2 regions of the Nonomuraea sp. NPDC005692 genome follow, and region 2 is predicted to be linked to the other one. Evidence: riboswitches for the same ligand, from Rfam matches in the RefSeq annotation. Region 2 holds a riboswitch; the other holds the start of a gene.

Region 1 (10,161 bases), on a different contig from region 2:
GAAGACCTGCTCACCCGCCTGGAGGCGCGCGGCCTGCTGTGGATCCAGCGCGACGGCCGCCGCTCCCTGCTCCGCCTGGCCCACCCCCTGTACGGCGAGGCGCTCCGCGACGGCTGCCCGGAGCTGCGCACCCGCCGGGCCAAACGCGTGCTGGCCGAGGCCATCGCCGCCACGGGAGCCCGCCGCCGCTCCGACGCGCTGCGCATCGTCCGCTGGAGCCTCGACGCCGGCGTCCAGCCGCCTCCAGGCATGCTGCTGACCGCCACCCGGCGCGCCTGGACGCTGCTCGACCTGCCGCTGGCCGAACAGCTCGCGCGTGCCGCCACCGAGTCGGCCCTGCGCGACGGCGACGTCGAGCAGGGCGTCGGCGCGGCGCAGGTCCTGTGGCGGGTGCTCATCTCGGGCGAGCGCACCGGCGAGCTCATGGCCATGCTCGACGTCATGGACGCCGTCGTCACCGCCGGCCACCACCACGACAAGATCGCGTTCGGCCGCGCCGAGACGCTGTTCTGGGGGCTCGGCGACCCCGCCGCCCACCGCGCGCTCCCCGCCCGCGGCGCGGCCCTGACCTCGGAGCACACCGAGGAGCTGGCGGCCCTGAGCTCGGTGTTCGCCGCGTTCTCCGGCGACCTGCGCCCGGCGCTGTCCGAGCTGCCGCCGCTGTTCCGGGCGGGGATGCGCAACAAGGAGGCCGAGGTCAAGGCCCGCCTGGCACACGAGCTGGCCGGCGCCTACGGCGGCCGCACGCCGGCCACGCCGCACGACGCGCGCGATCCCGTGCTGGCCGAGGCGGTGGAGAACATGCCGTGGCTGCCGCCGACCACCGCGCTGGTCCAGGTGCAGGGCGCGCTGCTGGCCTGCCGTACGGACCTGGCCGCGCGGCTGGCCGGACGCGAGCACGAGGCCGCCCTCGCCCACGGCTGGGAGTACGCGCTCATGGTGGCGGCGATCGCGATGGCCCAGGTCGCCCGCTTCACCGGCGACGTGGCAGAGGCCCGGCGCAGGCTGCGCGAGGCCGTCGTCCTCCACCGGCCCGACACCGTCACCGGCCGCCTGCTCCACCGTCTGCTCTACGGCGAGGTGGCCCACGCCGAGGCGCTGGCAGGCCGACGCCGCGCGGGACGCGCTGCGCACCGCCGACCGCCTGGAGTGGCCGCCCGCGACGATGTTCGGGCTGTGGGCCGACCTGGCCCGGCCGTGGGTGGCCGCCGCCCGGGGCGACACCCGCGCCGCGGCCGGCCTGGCCCGCGCGACCGCCGTCCGGGCGGAGGCCATGGGCGCCGCGGCGGCGCACGCCCTCGCCCTGACCGACGCCGTACGACTCGGCGCGGACGTACCGACGCCCGCCCCCGCCACGGACGGCGGCGAGTCCCCCTACCTGCGATACGCCGCGGCGATCACCACCGGCGACCCGGCCGCGCTGGAGGCGGCGGCCGGCGACTTCGCCCGCCTCGGCCTGCACCCCCTGGCCGCCGAGGCGTTCGGCCGCGCCGCGCGCCGTCACCAGGAGCCTGACCCACCGGCAGATCGCCGAACGGCTGGGCATCTCCAAACGCACCGTCGACAACCACGTCGCCCGCGCCTACGCCAAGCTCGGCGTCACCAGCCGCGACGAACTGCGCGACGTCCTGCGCCCCTGACGGTCACGCCCGGACCGCCCGCCCCGGTCGTCAGGCCCGGTCGTCAGGCCCGGTCGTCAGGCCCGGCCATCAGAGGCGGCCGTCAGGCCCGGTCGGCGGCGCGGGCGGGTGGCGCGGTCGTCTCGCGGGTCCACGACGACGGCGCCGCCCCCTGCAACGGCGTGAAGTACCACAGGAAGGAGAGCGTGGGCGCGACGACGCCGGCGATCAGGTCGGCCCCCGACCCGCCGCTCCCGCCGAACCCCGCGCCGCTGACGCGGGCGTGCAGGTCGATCCAGGCCCGGTAGTCGTGGCGGGCGGCGCAGGCGAAGTCGCCGCTGACCGCCGCCGACCCGCCCGGCGCCGGGTTGCTGAACAGCAGCTTGTTCTCCCCCACGTTGAACCCCGAGTCCCGGGCGATGACGAACTCCGGCCCGGTGACGACGGTGCCCGCCGTGAGGTCCTCCAGGCTGATGGCGAGGGTCACCGACAGCTCGGAGGAGTTCCACGACCTCTCGACGTGGAAGCGGGAGTCGGGGTCCAGCCGGAACGTCGCCCCGACCTGGGCCACCGAGGGCCCGTCGATGCGCCCGTTCTCGTTGCGCGGGACGCCGATCAACGCACCCAGCGAGGTGATCTGGTCCGCGGTGGAAGGCGCGCCGCGGTTGGTCGCCATCCGCAGCGCCAGGTGACCGGTGGTCAGGTCGTGCACGGCGGGGGCGAGTGTGGGGGCGCCCAGGACCGCGCCACCGGCCTCCCACGTCCAGCCGACCCTTGCGAAAAACGTCATGGTCCGTCCTCCTTTGTCGGCTGTGGTCAGCGGGGTGGTCCGGCCGGGATGCGCAGGGCCGTCTGGCCGGCCAGGCTCTGCCTGGTCAGCTCGGCGCTGCGCTGGAGGCTGTCGCCGTTGGCGCGGAGCTGCTCGGCGCGCAACCGCCAGTCCCGGTCCCGCGCCTCGGAGCCGGCGGCCCCCTGACCCTGTCCCGGCGCTGTCTGCCCTTCTCCGGCCGGCGTCGCCGCCGCGGCCCGCCCGGACGGCAGGACCATCGCCGCCGTCGTGACCACCGCGGCCGCCCCGGTCAGCCGCAGCAGCCCTCTCCTGCCGACGGACGGCTCCCGGCCGCCGTTCTGCTCGTCGTGCATCGCCCACCTCCATGCCGTGGTCTTCCTGCACCACGATGGTGGCCGCGCCGCGGGCCCCCTGTCGTGAGCACGCACGTGCTCAGCCGCGCGCCCCCGTACTCACCGGCGGCGGACCGGCCGGGACGACCTCCCGGCCGGCGGCGGCCTCAGCCCAGCCGGTCGGCGAGGAAACGCAGGGCGCTGTCGATCTCGAAGTCCGGCACGTCGGCGTGCTTGCCGGGGTTGGCGTGCAGGGTCTTCTCGGCCGAGGCCAGGGCGTCGAACAGGGCCAGGGCCTCGGCCCGCGGCACCCGTTCGTCGTCCCACTGCAGCAGGAACCGCACCGGGACGGTGATCCCGGCGGCGGCCTGGGCCGAGTCCGGCGAGGTGCCGCTCAGCCCCAGCACCGCCGCGCCGATCCGCGGCTCGGCGGCCACCAGCGGGATCCCCAGGGCACAGCCCAGCGACACACCCCAGTAACCCACGGGCCCCTGGTCGCCGAGCGCGTCCAGGACCGACCGCCACTCCGGCACGGTCTGGGCGGCCAGCAGCGTGTGCAGCTCGGCCAGCAGCGGGGTGGGGTCGCCCGCGCCGGCCATCCGCTCCCGCATCGCGGCGATGATCCGCTCGTGTTCGGCGCTTCCGGGCCGGTCGCCGTGGGCCGGCGCGTCGATGGCCGCCGCCGCGAAGCCGCGTTCGGCCGCCAGCCGGTGCGCGCGTCCCACGACGCCCGGGGCCTGCTTGTGCTGCCCGCCGCCGTGCCCGATCAGGACCAGGCCGCGGGGCTCGGCGTCCTGCGGGGTCCACAGGACGCCGGGGATCTCGCCGAGGGTGAAGGATCGTTCGATGACGCCGCCGGCCGACGTCCGGGAGATGAAACGCATGCGCGTCTTGCGCCTTTCGGGATGCCTTGTGCGGGCGCTCCCTAGGCGATGCGCGTGAGGGAGCCCCGACCTGTCACAACGTTGATCGGTCTCACCTCCTCAGTTCGATGCGTTGCAGAAACGTACCACACCATCAGATTTCGGCTGCGGTGAAGGAGATCCACACGTCCGGCGTGACGTCCGGGCGGTTCGGGACGGGAAGGCGCTCCTCCGTCCACGCGTCACCGGCGAACTCCGTGGCTACGCGCCGCCAGAACGCCACGCCCGCCGTGTTGGCGTCCTGGAAGGCGATCCGCCACGGCCCGGGATGCCGGGAGATCACCTCCCGGACGACCCGCAGCCCGATCCCGGACCGGCGTGCCCCGCGTACGACGAAGAAGCTGTTCAGCACCCGGACCGGGGAGGACACCGCACGGACGAACGCGAACCCGGCCGGCCGGTCACCGCTGGTGAACAGGTAGGCCGCCCAGTCGTCGTCCTCGAGAGCGGTACGCAGGCGGTCGCCGTGGTAGCTGCCGTCGGGGTCGGGCAGCCCGCCCTGGAAGTCCGCCATGTCGTGGCGGAACATGAGCCAGAGGCGTTCGACGGTGGGATGGTCCGCGGCCTCGACGGGCCGCACGCTTGCCTGAGAGATGGTCATACAAGCACTCTCGGCCGGATGCAACATCCGGCCGAAAGGTAGAAACTAGCACAAGACGATCACTGCTTGGGTTCGCGGGCGTCAGCCGTGCAGCAGGTCGAGGATGTGCGGCCAGGCGTCGGCTCCGAGCCTGGCGTCGGCGACCGGGTCGCCCCCGTAGAGGAAGTCCGGCGACTCGGGGGCGGGCCCCTCCCCCGGCAGGCGCGGACGATGACCGGCCTCGGCCCGGCTGACCACCCGGACCGTGCGGCCGGCGGCACGACGGCGGGCGGCCAGCCGCCCGGCGAACGGCACCGACGGCCACATGGCGTCGTCCCCGCCCGCCACCAGCAGCACGTCGGCCGCCGCCGCCTCGATGGGGATCTCCGCGGCCGGCAACAGGCCGGCGAACGTGCGCTCGCTGAGCTCGTACAGTTCGCGCAGTGCCAGCGGGCCGTGCTCGGGCTCGGCCTCGGCCCAGTCGTCGTCGTACGGGACGAACGGCAGCGGCCGCCCCTTCCACGTCCAGGACGACCGGTAGGGACGTTTCTCCCCGTCCGGCCCCGGCCCGACGTTGCCCCACACGACCGAGGTCGGCGACAGCGCCACCACCCCGCCGATCCGCCGATCCCGGACGGCGGTCAGCAGCGCGGCCTCGGCCCCCTTCGACATGCCCAGCACGCAGACCCGCCGGACGCCGGTGGACTCCAGCAGGTCGACGGCCGACACGAACGTCTCCAGCGGGATCTCGCAGATGCCGGGCGGCTGCCCAGGACCGCCGAACCACCGGATCGACAGCGCGGTCACCCCCTCCGCTGCCAGCAGGCGGGCCCTGTCCCGTTCGATCCGCCCGCTCGACCCCGCCAGCACGAGCACCCCCGTACGGACGGCCGGGCCCGGTGTGACCAGGACGCCTTCCCACGGGGAGGTCAGTTCGCGCTCGTCCATCACCGTCACCCCTCGGCACTCGGCGGAACGGCATTCTACTGAGACGGTGCGCCCATCGAAATGGTGCATCATGGCGGCAACACCCCATGAGAAGCGGAGAACACCATGTCCTTCCAGGCCTACCTGGACAACATCGAAGGCAAGACCGGGCTGACCCCCCGTGAGTTCATCGCCCTGGCCGAGGAGCGCGGCTTCGACGCCCCGTCCACCAAGGCCGGGACGATCATCGACTGGCTCAAGCAGGACTACGACCTCGGACGCGGCCACGCCATGGCCCTCGTCCACGTGATCAAGAAGGGTGCGCAGATCGACGCCAAGCACGTCGGCACCACCGGTTCCCACCGCGACGAGTCCGACGTCCTCTGGCTGGACGGCAAGGACAACCGCCCCGAGCCCGCCTGACCCGGGCCGGCGGGGGTTCGCCCCCGCCGGGCGGCTTTACATTGTAGATCTTTAAGGGTCAGAAGTCGGCGTCGAAGCTGACCGAGCCGGTCACCCCCACCTGGTACGCCGACACCCGCCGCTCGAAGAAGTTCGACAACTCCTGCACGTCCTGCAGCTCCATGAACGCGAACGGGTTCTTCGACCCGTACAGCGGCTCGATGCCGAGCTGGGCCAGCCGCCGGTCGGCCACGTGCTCCAGGTACGAGCGCATGTCCGTGGTCGACATGCCCGGCACGCCCTGCCCGAGCAGGTCCTCGGCGAACTGCGCCTCGCAGTCGACCGCCTCGGCCAGCATCTCCCTGACCTGGCGGGCCATCTCCTCGTCGAAGAGGTCCGGCTCCTCCTGCCGGACGACGTCCACCACGTCGAAGGCGAAGGCCATGTGCATGGACTCGTCGCGGAAGACCCAGTTGGTGCCCGAGGCCAGCCCGTTCAGCAGGCCGCGCGAGCGCAGGAAGTAGACGTAGGCGAACGCGCCGTAGAAGAACAGGCCCTCGATGCAGGCGGCGAAGCAGATGAGGTTGAGCAGGAACGCCCGCCGGTCGTCGCGGGTCTCCAGCCGCTGGAGGCTGCCGATGGAGTCGATCCAGCGGAAGCAGAACTCGGCCTTGCGCCGGATGGAGGGGATGTTCTCCACCGCCGCGAACGCCGCGAACCGCTCCTCCTCGTCCGGCACGTACGTGTCCAGCAGGTTCAGGTAGAACTGGACGTGCACCGCCTCCTCGAACAGCTGCCTGCTCAGGTACAGGCGCGCCTCGGGGGCGTTGACGTGCTGGTAGAGGTTGAGCACCAGGTTGTTGGCCACGATCGTGTCGCCGGTGGCGAAGAAGGCGACCAGGCGGCTGACCAGGTGGCGCTCGGCCGCCGACAGCCTGGACAGGTCCTTCAGGTCGGAGTGCAGGTCCACCTCCTCGACCGTCCAGGTGTTCTTGATCGCGTCACGGTAGCGGTCGAAGAACAGGGGGTAGCGCATGGGCCGCAGGGTCAGGCTCATGCCCGGGTCGAGCAACATCGGGTTCTCCTCGGGGGTCACTGGCAGGCTTCGCACGACTCGGGGTTCTCCAGGGAGCAGACCAGGGCTTCCTCGGACTTGTTCACCAGGGGCACGGTGGCCTGCTGGATGCGGGTGGCCGGTCGCGAGCGCAGGTAGTAGGTGGTCTTCAGGCCGGACTTCCAGGCGTACAGGTACATCGAGGAGAGCTTGTCGATCGTCGGCGCGCTCATGAACAGGTTGAGCGACTGACTCTGGTCGATGAACGGCGAGCGCGCGGCGGCCATGTCGATCAGGGCGCGCTGCGGCAGCTCCCAGGCGGTGCGGAACAGCCGGCGCACGTCCTCCGGCAGCTCGGCGATGCCCTGCACCGAGCCCTCGGCCTGCTTGATGGCCGCCCGGACGCGCTCGTCCCACAGGCCGCGCGACTTGAGCTCGGCCACCAGCGCGTTGTTGATCTGCAGGAACTCCCCGCTCAGGGTCTCGCGCTTGAACAGGTTGGACACCTGCGGCTCGATGCACTCGTAGCAGCCGACGATCGAGGCGATGGTGGCGGTCGGCGCGATCGCGATCAGCAGCGAGTTGCGCAGGCCGTGGGCGGCGATGCGCTCGCGGACCGCGTCCCAGCGCTCGGCCTGGGTGCCGCTCTCGCCCCACAGGTCGTGCTGGAGCCGGCCGCGCGCCGCCCACGTCTGGTCGTAGGCGGGGTGGGCGCCGAAGCGCTCGGCCAGGCCGGCGGAGGTCTCCAGCGCCGACAGGTAGATCTCCTCGGCGATCCGGGTGGACAGCTCCTTGGCCTCGGCCGAGTCGAACGGCAGGCGCAGGGCGAAGAAGACGTCCTGCAGCCCCATCACGCCGAGGCCGACCGGGCGCCAGCGCGGGTTGCTGGCCGCGGCCTGCTCGCTCGGGTAGTAGTTGATGTCGATCACCCGGTCGAGGAAGGTGACCGCGGTGCGGACGGTGGCGCGCAGCCGCTCCCAGTCGATGCCGCCGTCGGGCCCGGCGCCCGTCAGATGGGCGGCGAGGTTGACCGAGCCCAGGTTGCAGACCGCGGTCTCGGCGTCGCTGGACACCTCGACGATCTCGGTGCACAGGTTGGACAGGTGCACCACGTTGCCGGGCTCGGCCGCCTGGTTGCACAGCCGGTTGGCGGCGTCCTTGAAGGTCATCCAGCCGTTGCCGGTCTGGGCGAGGGTGCGCATCATCTTGGCGTACAGGTCGCGGGCCTTGACCTGCCGGACGTACCGGCCGTCGCGCTCGGCGGCGCGGTAGGCCTCCTCGAACGCCTCGCCCCACAGGTCGGGCAGCTCCGGGACCTCGTCGGGGTCGAACAGCGACCAGGTGCCGTCGGCCTCGACGCGGCGCATGAACTCGTCGGGGATCCAGTTGGCCAGGTTGAGGTTGTGGGTGCGGCGGGCGTCCTCGCCGGTGTTGTCGCGCAGCTCCAGGAACTCCTCGACGTCCGGATGCCAGGGCTCCAGGTAGACGCAGGCGGCGCCCTTGCGCCGGCCGCCCTGGTTGACGGCGGCCACCGACGCGTCGAGCGTGCGCAGCCACGGGACGATGCCGTTGGAGTGCCCGTTCGTGCCGCGGATCAGCGCGCCCCGGGAGCGCACCCGCGACCAGGAGATGCCGATCCCGCCGGCGAACTTCGACAGCTGCGCCACCTGGGCGTAACGGTCGTAGATGGAGCCGATCTCGTCACGGGGCGAGTCGACCAGGTAGCAGGAGGACATCTGGGTGTGCCGGGTGCCGGAGTTGAACAGCGTCGGCGAGCTGGGCAGATAGGCCAGCGACGACATGAGCCGGTAGAAGCCGACGGCCTCGGCGGGCGTCTCGGCCAGCCCGCAGGCCACGCGCAGCAGCCAGTACTGCGGCGTCTCCACCACCAGCCGGGTGGACGGGTGGCGCAGCAGGTAACGGTCATAGACCGTGCGCAGCCCGAAGTACTCGAACCGCAGGTCGGCGGTGACGTCGACGGCGTCGTCGAGCTTGCGGGCGTTGGCGTTGACGAACTCGGCGGTCTCGTCGCCGACGAGCCCCTCGGCGTGGCCCAGCCGGATCGCCTGGCTGAAGGAGGCCACGCCCTGCCCGCGGACCTCCTTGTCGATGTAGCCCGACAGCAGCCGCGCGGCCAAGCGCGAGTACTGCGGCTCCTCGCCGATCATCTCGGCGGCCGTCTGGATGGACAGCCGGTCCAGCTCGGCGGTGGTGGCCCCGTCGTAGAGGCCGCTGATCGTCTTGGTGGCCACCCGCATCGGGTCGATGTCCGTCAGATCGGTCGCCCAGTGCTCCACCGCACGTACGATCTTGTTGACGTCGACCGGCTCCGCGGTGCCGTTGCGCTTGCGCACCTGCATCTGGACGCGCCGCGGCGCGGACCTGTCGGCGTCCGCCCGCGCCGTCCCGGCCAGGTCCGTCATCGGGTCCCCTGTGACCGTCACTGCGCTCTCCCCTCGTGAACTCGGTCAGTCGCCGAGAACGCGCGCAGGAGGCGGACGGCGAGGCGCCACAGCCCTCTCGCCAGTGCCGTCCACCGTCCCGCGCGGCCTCGGAGCAGCCGCGCACGCATGATCGCGCGCGGCGCGCCGGCAGGTCTTCGGACTCATGGGCATGCTGTCGCTGCCTACTGGCCGTCGCTTCCCGGGCCTTCGGCCCAGTGCGTCTGACGGCGGTCGTTCCCACTCACCGCTGCGGGGCAGTCCCGGATTTCCACCGGGTTCCCTCTTGCCTCGGCCGCCCTGGCGGGGCGACCGAACCGGCTGCGGGAGACACCATATATAGGGCGGATCAAAAAGTCACACCCAACATGTCGTGTTACGAAGAACCCACACTCCGACCCCCTCGCCCGCCGCGAGGCCGGCCAGGCCGTCCTGTTCGCGGGCCCGCGGGCGGACGGATGTGATCGACGTCACAAGCCCGTGATGCCACGTTTTCGCTACCTTAGGTATCGAAACTTCAAGTAGCGAAAACCTGAGGGGACGACCATGAGCGAGACCTCCACCGGCCTGCGTCCGGTCACGCCGGACTGGGACAACGTCACCGCCGCCGAACTGGCCGCCTACGTCGAGGCGGAGAACCGGCTGCGCGCCTCCGTCGAGGCGCAGGCGATCACCGGCCGGCCGGACCCCGGCGCCACCATCGACTGGCGGACGGTGGCGCTGCCCGGCCGCGACGTCCCCGTCCGGGTCCACCGGCCGCGAGCCGTGGCCGGGCCGGGCGGCGGGGACGCGCTGCCGCTCGTGCTCCACGTGCACGGCGGCGGCTTCGTCGGCACGGCGCCGCAGAGCGACTGGGTCAACAGCCACCTCGCCGCCCACCTGCCGGCCGTCGTGATCTCGGTGGACCACCGCCTCCTCGACTGGCGCACGCCGCTGGCCGCCGCCGCCGACGACGGCTGGGACGTGCTCCGGCACGTGCTGGACAACGCCGCGCAGTGGGGAGTCGACCCGGCGCGGGCCGTCCTGTTCGGCGAGAGCTGCGGCGGCCTGATCTGCGCCCTGGCGGCGATCAGGGCACGCGACGCCGGCCTGC
Region 2 (10,161 bases):
GCGCCCCGGCGGCCGGCTGGTGGTGAACGCCGTGACCCTGGAGTCCGAGGCCGTCCTCGCCCACTGGTACGGCAGGCTCGGCGGCGACCTGGTGCGCCTGGGCGTTCAGCGGGCGTCGCCGGTCGGCGGGTTCACCGGCTGGCGGGCGGCGATGCCGGTGACCGTGTGGTCGATCACGAGGAAGGACCAGCCGTGACCGGGTGGTCGATGACGGGAGAGGACCGGCCGTGACCGTGTACTTCGTCGGAGCCGGTCCCGGCGCCGCCGACCTGATCACGCTGCGCGGCCTGCGGCGGCTGCAGACCTCGCCGGTCTGCCTGTACGCCGGGTCGCTGGTGCCGCGCGAGCTGCTCGACGCCTGCCCGCTGGGGGTCAGGCTGGTGAACACGGCGGACCTGACGCTCGACGAGATCGTCGCCGAGCTGGTCGCCGCGCACCGCGACGGTCTCGACGTGACGCGGCTGCACTCGGGCGACCCGTCGGTGTTCAGCGCCGTGGCCGAGCAGATGCGCAGGCTGGACGCCCTCGGCGTGCCGTACGAGGTGGTGCCGGGGGTTCCGGCGTTCGCGGCGGCGGCGGCCGCGCTGGGCCGGGAGCTGACCGTGCCCGGCGTCGGCCAGACGGTCATCCTGACGCGCACCTCCGCCCGCGCCACCCCCATGCCGGACGGCGAGGACCTCGGGACGCTCGGCGCGAGCCGGGCCACGATGGTGCTGCACCTGGCCGTGCAGCGGATCGACGCGGTGGTCGCCGAGCTGCTGCCCTCCTACGGCCCGGACTGCCCGGTGGCCGTGGTGGCGCGGGCGAGCCGGGCCGACGAGGTGATCCTGCGCGGGACGCTGGCCGACATCGCCGGGCAGGTCCGCCAGGCCGGGATCCGGCGGACGGCCGTGATCGTCGTGGGCCGGGTGCTGTCGGCGACGCAGTTCCCCGACAGCCATCTCTACAGCGATGCCAGGGACAGGGCGTGCGACGGGTCCTGATCCTGGGCGGCACGGCCGAGGCACGCGCCCTGGCCGCCGAGCTGGCCGCCGATCCCGGGCTGCACGTGGTGTCCTCGCTGGCGGGACGGGTGAACAACCCGCGGCTTCCCGTGGGCGAGGTGCGGGAAGGCGGGTTCGGCGGGCCGGCGGGCCTGGCCGCCTGGCTGCTGAAGGAACGCATCGACGTGCTGGTCGACGCCACGCATCCGTTCGCGGAGCGGATGACCGCCTCGGGGGTCGCGGCCTCGTCGGCGACCGGGGTGCCGCTGCTGGTGCTGCGGCGTCCGGGGTGGCGGGAGGGGCCGGGCGACGCGTGGCTGCGGGTCGGCTCCCTCCCGGCGGCGGCCGGGCTGCTGACCACGGCCCGGTGGGGAGCGGCCGGCCGGGAGAGCCGGATCTTCCTCACGACCGGGCGCCGGAGCCTGCCGGTGTTCGCGCCGCTGCCCGGCGTGTGGCTGCTGGCCAGGTCGGTGGACCCGCCGGAGGGACCCGTGCCGGCGAACGTGCACGTCCTGCTCGACCGTGGACCGTACACCGTCGAGGGCGAGCGCGCCCTGATCCTGGAGCACCGTCTGGACGTGCTGGTGACCAAGGACAGCGGCGGGAGCATGACCGCGGCCAAGCTCGACGCGGCGCGTGAGCTCGGCCTGCCAGTGATCATGGTGGACCGGCCGCCGCTGCCGGCGGGCGTCCGGGCGACGGACAGCGTGGCGGCGGCGGTGGCCTGGGTTCAGGGGTAGCGGCGCGGGGTGTAGACGACGCCGCCTTCGGTGGCCCGGGTCGTGGACGAGCCGATGATCAGCAGGCAGCGCATGTCCACCTGGCCGGGGTCCAGCTCGCCGAGCGTGGTGACCGTGACGCTCTCCTGCGGGCCGCCGACGTCGCGGCCGATCACCACGGGGGTGTCCGGCGCGCGGTGCTCCAGCAGCAGGTCCCGGGCGGCGGCGACCTGCCACGTACGGCTGCGCGAGGCCGGGTTGTAGATCGCCAGCACCAGGTCGGCCCGCGCGGCGGCGGACAGCCGCTCGGCCACCACCTCCCACGGCTTGAGCAGGTCGGACAGCGACAGCACGCAGTAGTCGTGGCCGAGCGGCGCGCCCGCCCTGGCCGCCACCGCCTGGGCGGCGGTCAGTCCCGGCACGACCCGCACCGGCACGTCCGGGAAGTCGGCGGCGGCTTCGAGCACGGCGCTGGCCATGGCGAACACGCCCGGGTCGCCGGACGACACGACCGCCACGCGGGCCCCGTCCCGGGCCAGCTCAAGGGCGTGCCTGGCGCGTTCGGCCTCCACCCGGTTGTCGGTGCGGTGGCGGCGCTGGCGCGGGTTGGGGGCCACCCGGTCCACGTACGGGCCGTAGCCGACGAGGTCGGTGGCAGCCGCCAGCGCCTCCTGCGCCTCCGGCGTCAGCCACGGCCGCCCCGCCGGGCCCAGGCCGACCACGGCCACCTCGCCTCTCCCCTCGTCCATCGGGCGCTCGGGGACGAAGGTGCGCTCGGCCGGACTGGCGAGCAGGGCCAGCGAGAAGTACGGGACGCCGTCCGGGTCCACGTCCTTGAGCGGGGCGACCCGCTCGGCGCCCATGGTGGCCCGCTCGACGTACCAGGCGTCGTCGAGGCGGCCCGCCTCGGCCAGCGCGTCGCGGACCTTCCCGAACGTGCGGCCCAGCTTGAGCACGGCGGCCGAGTCGGTGTCGCGCAGCCGCTCGGCCAGCACCTGCGCGGGCAGCGTGCCGGGCAGCACGGTCAGCACCTCGTCCCGCTCGACCAGCGGCCGTCCCAGCACGGCGGCGGCGGCGCTGACCGAGGTCACGCCGGGCACCACCTCGGTCGGGTAGCGGTGGGCGAGCCGCTTGTGCATGTGCATGTAGGAGCCGTAGAACAGCGGGTCGCCCTCGGCCAGCACGACCACGGTGCGGCCCGCGTCCAGGTGGGCGGCCAGGCGTTCGGCGCAGTCGGCGTAGAAGTCGTCGAGCGCCCCCTGGTAGCCGCCGGGGTGGTCGGTGGTCTCCGTGGTCAGCGGGTAGAGCAGCAGCTCCTCGACCTGACCTTCGCGCATGTACGGCAGCGCGATCGAACGGGCGATGCTGCGGCCGTGCCGGGCGGCGTGGTACGCGATCACGTCCGCCTCGCCGATCAGCCGGGCCGTCCTGACCGTGACCAGCTCGGGGTCGCCGGGACCGAGGCCGACCCCGTACAGGCGTCCTGTCATCGTCCTCACTCCGTCTCGTTCGCGATGGCGTTGATCGCGGCCGCCGTCATCGCACTGCCGCCGCGGCGGCCGTGCACCACCAGGTACTCCAGGTCGCTGTCGGCCAGCGCCTGCTTGGACTCGGCCGCGCCGATGAAGCCGACCGGGATGCCGAGCACGGCCGCGGGGCGTCCCGCGCCCTCGGCCACCAGCTCCAGCAGCCGGAACAGGGCGGTCGGCGCGTTGCCGATCGCCACCACCGCGCCCTCCAGGCGGTCGCGCCACAGCTCCAGGGCCGCGGCGCTGCGGGTGGTGCCGAGGCGTTCGGCCAGCTCGGGCACGCGCGGATCGCCCAGCGTGCACAGCACCTCGTTGCCCGCCGGCAGCCTGCGCCGGGTCACGCCGGAGGCGACCATCATGGCGTCGCACAACACCGGCGCACCGCCGCGCAGCGCCTCCCTGGCCCGCGCGACCACCTGCGGGGACCAGGCCAGGTCGGTCACGAGGTCGGTCATGCCGCACGCGTGGATCATGCGCACCGCCACCTGGGCGACCTCGGGCGGCAGGCCCGTGAGGTCGCTCTCGGCGCGGATGGTCGCGAACGAGCGCCGGTAGATCTCGGCACCGTCGCGGATGTAGTCGCTCACTCCTGGCGTTCCTCGTATCCCTTGATCGTCGCGATCATCTGGCGGACCGGGCCGCGAGGCAGGCCGCAGCGCCGCTCGCAACCGGCCCAATGGACGGGCGTGGCGGGTGCGCGGCCGAGGCCGCGCACCCATAGCCGGGCATCCGCCCGCACGTCGGCGAGCGCCTTCGCGCAGCCGGGACGGCCGGTGCAGGCGGTGACCCCGGCCCAGGGGGAGTCCGGGTCGGTGTCGAGCCCGATGGCGGCCAGCGCCCGCTCGACCCGGTCCGCCTCGCCGGGGGAGAGGTCCGGCAGGACGACGGTCCGCCAGGGTGTCAGGCGCACCGGCCGCCCGATGTCCGCGAGGGCTCCGGCCTGGGCGGACGTCAGACGGCCGAGCGGCACGAGGGCCTCGATCGCCACGCGGCCGTCCCGCTGCGCGATCCTGCCCGCGGACGGGCGGCGCGCGGCGGCCGGGGCGGGCGGTGCGTCCGTCCGGCCTGGTTGGCCGTCGCGCAGGCGGGCGGCGATCCTGACGGGGCCGTCCGGCAGCTCGCGGATGCGCCAGGCGCGCGGGCCGTCGGGGGACAGCTCGTCCAGGAACGCCTCGGCGGCGTCGATCATGAGCGGGACGGCCGCGTCCGGGGCGACGGTCAGCCCGGTGTCGGCGCCGGCGAGCAGCAGCCGTCCGGTCGCCACGTAGGTGACGTCCGCGCCGAGCCCGGCGACGTCCCGCGTGCCGTCGTCCAGGGCGAACAGGAAGCGCCCCGGCAGGGCGGCCAGCCGGGGCCGCGCGCACAGCGCCCGGTCCAGGGCGTCCGCCATCGCCAGCACGTCCAGCAGCCCGTCCGGCCCGCGCCCGCTCAGCGGCGAGGCCAGGATGTTGCGCACCCGCTCGTGCGCGGGCGACGGCAGCAGCCCGGCCGCCGCGATCCGCCCGGCGAAGACCTCGGGCGAGCGCAGCCCCCGCACCTGGACGTTCGCCCGCGACGTCAGCTCGATCACACCCGTTCCCAGCTCGTCCGCGCACCCGGCGAGCACGCGGAGCCGCGCGGCCGACACCGCGCCGCCGGGCAGGCGCACGCGGGCGAGCGGGCCGTCGGCGGCCTCGTGCACCTGGAGCGCCCCCGGACAGGCATCGGGACGCGTACGTCCAGAAGATTCACCTACGGGCACGAAGGGATCGTAACGCCACTTCTGGGACGGGTCGCTCCTGTCGTAAGCTTCGGCGTAGGCGATGGCAATGGGAGGAAGCCGGTGCGAAACCGGCGCGGTCCCGCCACTGTGACCGGGGAGCGAACCCCACCACGAGGCCACTGCCCGGAGACGGGTGGGAAGGCCGGGGTGAGCGTCGATCCGGGAGCCAGGAGACTCCTGCCGTCGTGTCACCCGCGACCGGGGCGAGGACCCCGAGGGAGGAATGCGCCGTGCCTGGCGACAGCCGTACCGTTCTGCTGCTCTCCACCTCCGACACCGATCTGCTGAGCGCTCGCGCCTGCGGCGCGGGCTACCGTCTGGGCAATCCCGCCCGGCTGACCGCCGAGGACGTCCCCGGCCTGACGGAGGGGACCGACCTCGTCGTGGTGCGCCTGCTGGGCGGGCGGCGGGCCTGGGCCGAAGGGCTCGACGCGCTGCTGGCCGGGCCGCGCCCGGTGGTGGTGCTGGGCGGGGAGCAGGCTCCCGACGCCGAGCTGATGGAGCTGTCCACGGTCAGCGGCGGGGTGTGCGCCGAGGCGCACGCCTACCTGGCCCATGGCGGCCCGGCCAACCTGGCCCAGCTGCACGCGTTCCTGTCCGACACCGTCCTGCTGACCGGGCACGGGTTCGAGCCGCCCGCCCCGGCCCCCACCTGGGGAAGGCTGGACCGCCCTGCCAGGACCACCGGCGGTCCCGTGGTGGGGGTGCTCTACTACCGGGCCCACCACATGGCCGGCAACACCGCCTTCGTCGAGGCGTTGTGCGACGCCGTCGAGGACGCGGGCGGGCAGGCGCTGCCGGTCTTCTGCTCGTCCCTGCGCGCGGCCGAGCCGGAGCTGCTGGACACGCTGCGCGCGGCGGACGCGCTGGTCGTCACGGTGCTGGCGGCAGGTGGCTCCCGTCCGGCCACCGCCGGAGCGGGCGGCGACGACGAGGCATGGGACGTCGGCGCGCTGGCCGAGCTCGACGTGCCGATCCTGCAGGGACTCTGCCTGACCACCACCCGGCAGGCATGGGAGGAGAACGACGACGGGCTGTCGCCGCTGGACGCCGCCTCCCAGGTCGCGATCCCGGAGTTCGACGGGCGGATCATCACGGTGCCGTTCTCGTTCAAGGAGATCGACCCCGACGGGCTGACCGTCTACGTCGCCGATCCCGAGCGGGCCGCCCGGGTGGCGGGCATCGCGGTGCGCCACGGCCTGCTGCGGCACACCCCTCCCGCCGAACGGCGGCTGGTGGTGATGTTGTCGGCGTACCCGACCAAGCACTCCCGCGTCGGCAACGCGGTCGGGCTGGACACCCCCGCGAGCACCGTCCGGCTGCTGGCCCGCCTCGCCGAGGCGGGTTACGACCTGGGCGACGGCTTCCCCGGCGTGGCCGACCAGGACGGCGACGCGCTCATCCACGCGCTGATCGCCGCCGGCGGCCAGGACCAGGACTGGCTGACCGAGGAGCACCTCGCGGGCAACCCGGTCCGCATCTCCGCCGCCTCCTACGAGCGGTGGTACCGGACGCTGCCCGCGGCCCTGCGCGAGGGGATGGAGCGCCACTGGGGGCCGCCGCCCGGAGAGTTGTTCGTGCACGAGGGTGACATCGTGCTGGCCGCGCTGCGGGCCGGGAACCTCGTGGTGATGGTGCAGCCGCCGCGCGGCTTCGGGGAGAACCCGATCGCCATCTACCACGACCCCGACCTGCCGCCCAGCCACCACTACCTGGCCGCCTACCGCTGGCTGTCGGCCGAGTTCGGCGCGCACGCGATGGTGCACGTCGGCAAGCACGGCAATCTGGAGTGGCTGCCCGGCAAGTCGGCGGGGATGTCCGCCGCGTGCGGCACCGACGCCGCCATCGGCGACCTGCCGCTGATCTACCCCTTCCTCGTCAACGACCCGGGGGAGGGCACGCAGGCCAAGCGGCGCGCGCACGCCGTGCTGGTGGACCACCTGGTGCCGCCGATGGCCCGCGCCGACACCTACGGCGACATCGCCCGGCTGGAGCAGCTGCTGGACGAGCACGCCACGATCGCCGCCATGGACCCCGCCAAGCTGCCCGCGATCCGGGCGCAGATCTGGACGCTGATCCAGGCCGCCCGGCTGGACCACGACCTCGGGCTGGCCGACCGGCCGCACGACAGCGAGTTCGACGACCTCATCCTGCACGTGGACGGCTGGCTGTGCGAGGTGAAGGACGCGCAGATCCGCGACGGCCTGCACGTCCTCGGCCAGGCGCCCACCGGCCAGGTGCGGGTGGACCTGGTGCTGGCCATGTTGCGCGCCCGGCAGATGTGGGGCGGCAGGGAGACGCTGCCCGGCCTGCGTGAGGCGCTCGGCCTGGCCGAGGACGGGACGGCGGGGCTGGGTGACGTGGACCGCGCGGAGACGACCGCCCGCGCCCTGGTCGAGGCCATGGAAGAGCACGCCTGGGCCCCGGAGGCCGCCCCGGGGGTCGCCCGCGCGGTGCTGGACGGGACGCCCGGTGTCGCTGCCACCTCGTCGGGCCGCGCACCCGGGGAACGGGTGGAGCTCGTGGCGCGCGTGCTGGGCTTCGCCGCCACCGAGATGGTGCCGCGCCTGGCCCGCACCACCGACGAGCTCGACCACGTCCTGCACGCCCTGGACGGCGGCTACGTGCCCGCCGGCCCCAGCGGCTCCCCGCTGCGCGGCCTGGTCAACGTGCTGCCGACCGGCCGCAACTTCTACTCCGTGGACCCGCGGGCGGTGCCCAGCCGCCTGGCCTGGGAGACCGGCCAGGCGATGGCGGAGTCGCTGCTGGAGCGCTACCGCGCCGACACCGGCGAGTGGCCGCGCTCGGTCGGGCTGTCGGTGTGGGGGACCAGCGCCATGCGCACGGCGGGCGACGACGTCGCCGAGGTGCTGGCCCTGCTCGGCGTCCGCCCCGAATGGGACGAGGCGTCGCGTCGCGTCATCCGCCTGGAGCCGATCCCGCTCGCCGAGCTGGGCCGCCCGCGCATCGACGTGACGGTCCGCATCAGCGGCTTCTTCCGCGACGCCTTCCCGCACGTGGTCGGCATGCTCGACGACGCCGTACGGCTGGTCGCGTCGCTGGCGGAGCCGGCCGGGGACAATTACGTCCGCGCCCACGTGGCCGCGACGGGCGGCGACGAACGCCTGGCCACGATGCGCGTCTTCGGCTCCGCGCCCGGCGCGTACGGGGCCGGGCTGCTGCCGCTCATCGACAGCCGCAACTGGCGCGACGACGCCGACCTGGCCGAGGTGTACGCCGTGTGGGGCGGCTACGCCTACGGCCGCGACCTCGACGGCGTCGCCGCCCGTCCCCAGATGGAGGACGCCTACCGCCGCATCGCCGTCGCCGCCAAGAACGTCGACACCCGCGAGCACGACATCGCCGACTCCGACGACTACTTCCAGTACCACGGCGGCATGATCGCCACCGTGCGCGCGCTCACCGGCAAGGCCCCGGCCGCCTACGTCGGCGACAGCACCCGTCCGGACGCCGTGCGCACCCGCACCCTGTCGGAGGAGACCTCACGGATCTTCCGCGCCAGGGTGGTCAACCCGCGCTGGCTGGCCGCCATGCGCCGCCACGGCTACAAGGGCGCCTTCGAGCTGGCCGCCACCGTCGACTACCTGTTCGGCTACGACGCCACCACCGGCGTGGTCGCCGACTGGATGTACGACAAGCTCACCGAGACGTACGTGCTCGACCCCGAGAACCAGGCGTTCATGGCCCGCTCGAACCCCTGGGCGCTGCACGGCATCGCCGAACGCCTCCTGGAGGCCGCCGAGCGCGGCATGTGGCAGCACCCCGACCCGGAGGTCCTGCGCGGCCTGCAGGAGGTCTACCTCAAGACCGAGGGCGACCTGGAGGACGACACCAGCCGCTGAGCCAGGCGCGGCGCGCCCGCCCAGTGAAGATGCAGGTAGGACGCGGTCACGCCGGGGTCGCCGTACCCGTCGTGGCCGCCGTCCCAGCGGAACAGCGGCTCACCCGCGTACGTGACGGCCGTCCGGTGGAACTCGTGCCCGCGCAGCCGCTCGCCCGCCCTGGTGAGCGGCGAGCGCCGCAGCGCGACGGCGTCCCGGTAGCCGAGCGTCAGCCGGGACGTCATCCGCGCCCGCCCGGGGACGCGCCCGCACATGCGCTGACCGTCCAGCTCGTCGCACAGGTACAGCAGGCCCGCGCACTCGGCGGCGATCGGGCCGGGGAAGGCGGCGACCTGCTGCCGCAGGGGCTCGTTGGCGGCCAGCTCGGCGGCGTACACCTCCGGGAAGCCGCCGCCGATCACGATCGCGCCGGTCCCGTCCGGCAGCCGCGCGTCGCGCAGCGGGTCGAAGACGGCCACCTCCGCCCCCGCCGCCCGCAGCAGCTCGACCTGCTCGGCGTAGCCGAAGGTGAACGCCGCCCCACCGGCCACGGCCACCACCGGCCGGCCGCGCGCCCCACCGGCCGTCTCCGGCCGGCCCCCCGTCGCGCCGGGCGCCGGCGGCGTCCAGGAGGGGCCGTCCAGCGGGGGAGCGGAGCGCGCCAGCCGCAGCAACGCGTCCAGGTCGCAGGAACGCGCCACCAACGCGGCCAGCCGGTCCACGGCGGCGACCGCCTCGGTCCGGCGCTCGGCGGCCGGCACCAGCCCCAGATGCCGGGAGGGCGTGGCCACGGCGTCGTCGCGGCGGATCGCCCCCAGCACCGGCACGCCCGCCGCCGCCAGCGCCGACCGGCACAGCTCCTCGTGCCGGTCGGAGCCCACCCGGTTGAGCACCACCCCGCCCACCCGCACGTCCGGGTCGAAGGTGGCGAACCCGTGCACCACCGCCGCCACCGACCTGCTCTGCCGGGCCGCGTCCACGACCAGCACCACCGGCGCGTCCAGCAGCGTCGCGACGTGCGCGGTCGAGGCGAAGCCGGTGTCCCCCCTGCCGTCGAACAGGCCCATCACGCCCTCGACCACCGCCACGTCGCACCCCGCCGCGCCGTGCAGGAACAGCGGGGCGACGAGCTCCTCCCCGACGAGCCACGGATCCAGATTGCGACCGGGACGGCCGGCGGCCAGCGCGTGATAGCCCGGGTCGATGTAGTCCGGCCCCACCTTGTGCGGCGAGACCCGCAGCCCGCGCGCCCGCAACGCCGCCATGAGCCCCGTGGCCACCGTCGTCTTGCCGCTGCCCGACGACGGCGCGGCGATCACCAGCCGG

The links. A riboswitch is a leader RNA that binds a small molecule or an ion and turns the genes downstream of it on or off. The one in region 2 is predicted to bind cobalamin.
Region 1: another riboswitch for cobalamin. It lies ahead of ABZ459_RS50415 (ribonucleoside-diphosphate reductase subunit alpha); the one in region 2 lies ahead of cobN (cobaltochelatase subunit CobN).

The regions. Positions count from the first base shown of each region.
Region 1 is NZ_JBEXYU010000054.1:21,807-31,967, forward strand. Features, by position in the region: gene ABZ459_RS50370 (ATP-binding protein) at 1-1,515, shown strand, start outside; gene ABZ459_RS50375 (LuxR C-terminal-related transcriptional regulator) at 1,545-1,640, shown strand; gene ABZ459_RS50380 (hypothetical protein) at 1,723-2,409, opposite strand; gene ABZ459_RS50385 (hypothetical protein) at 2,436-2,762, opposite strand; gene ABZ459_RS50390 (alpha/beta hydrolase) at 2,909-3,625, opposite strand; gene ABZ459_RS50395 (GNAT family N-acetyltransferase) at 3,759-4,265, opposite strand; gene ABZ459_RS50400 (acyl-CoA thioester hydrolase/BAAT C-terminal domain-containing protein) at 4,347-5,192, opposite strand; gene ABZ459_RS50405 (DUF4287 domain-containing protein) at 5,298-5,594, shown strand; gene ABZ459_RS50410 (ribonucleotide-diphosphate reductase subunit beta) at 5,653-6,684, opposite strand; gene ABZ459_RS50415 (ribonucleoside-diphosphate reductase subunit alpha) at 6,666-9,071, opposite strand; cobalamin riboswitch at 9,200-9,405, opposite strand; gene ABZ459_RS50420 (alpha/beta hydrolase) at 9,615-10,161, shown strand, end outside.
Region 2 is NZ_JBEXYU010000028.1:27,555-37,715, reverse strand. Features, by position in the region: gene cbiE (precorrin-6y C5,15-methyltransferase (decarboxylating) subunit CbiE) at 1-196, shown strand, start outside; gene cobM (precorrin-4 C(11)-methyltransferase) at 228-983, shown strand; gene ABZ459_RS39290 (cobalt-precorrin-6A reductase) at 968-1,723, shown strand; gene ABZ459_RS39285 (precorrin-2 C(20)-methyltransferase) at 1,714-3,192, opposite strand; gene ABZ459_RS39280 (precorrin-8X methylmutase) at 3,198-3,818, opposite strand; gene cobG (precorrin-3B synthase) at 3,815-4,972, opposite strand; cobalamin riboswitch at 5,012-5,189, shown strand; gene cobN (cobaltochelatase subunit CobN) at 5,224-8,856, shown strand; gene ABZ459_RS39265 (cobyrinate a,c-diamide synthase) at 8,811-10,157, opposite strand.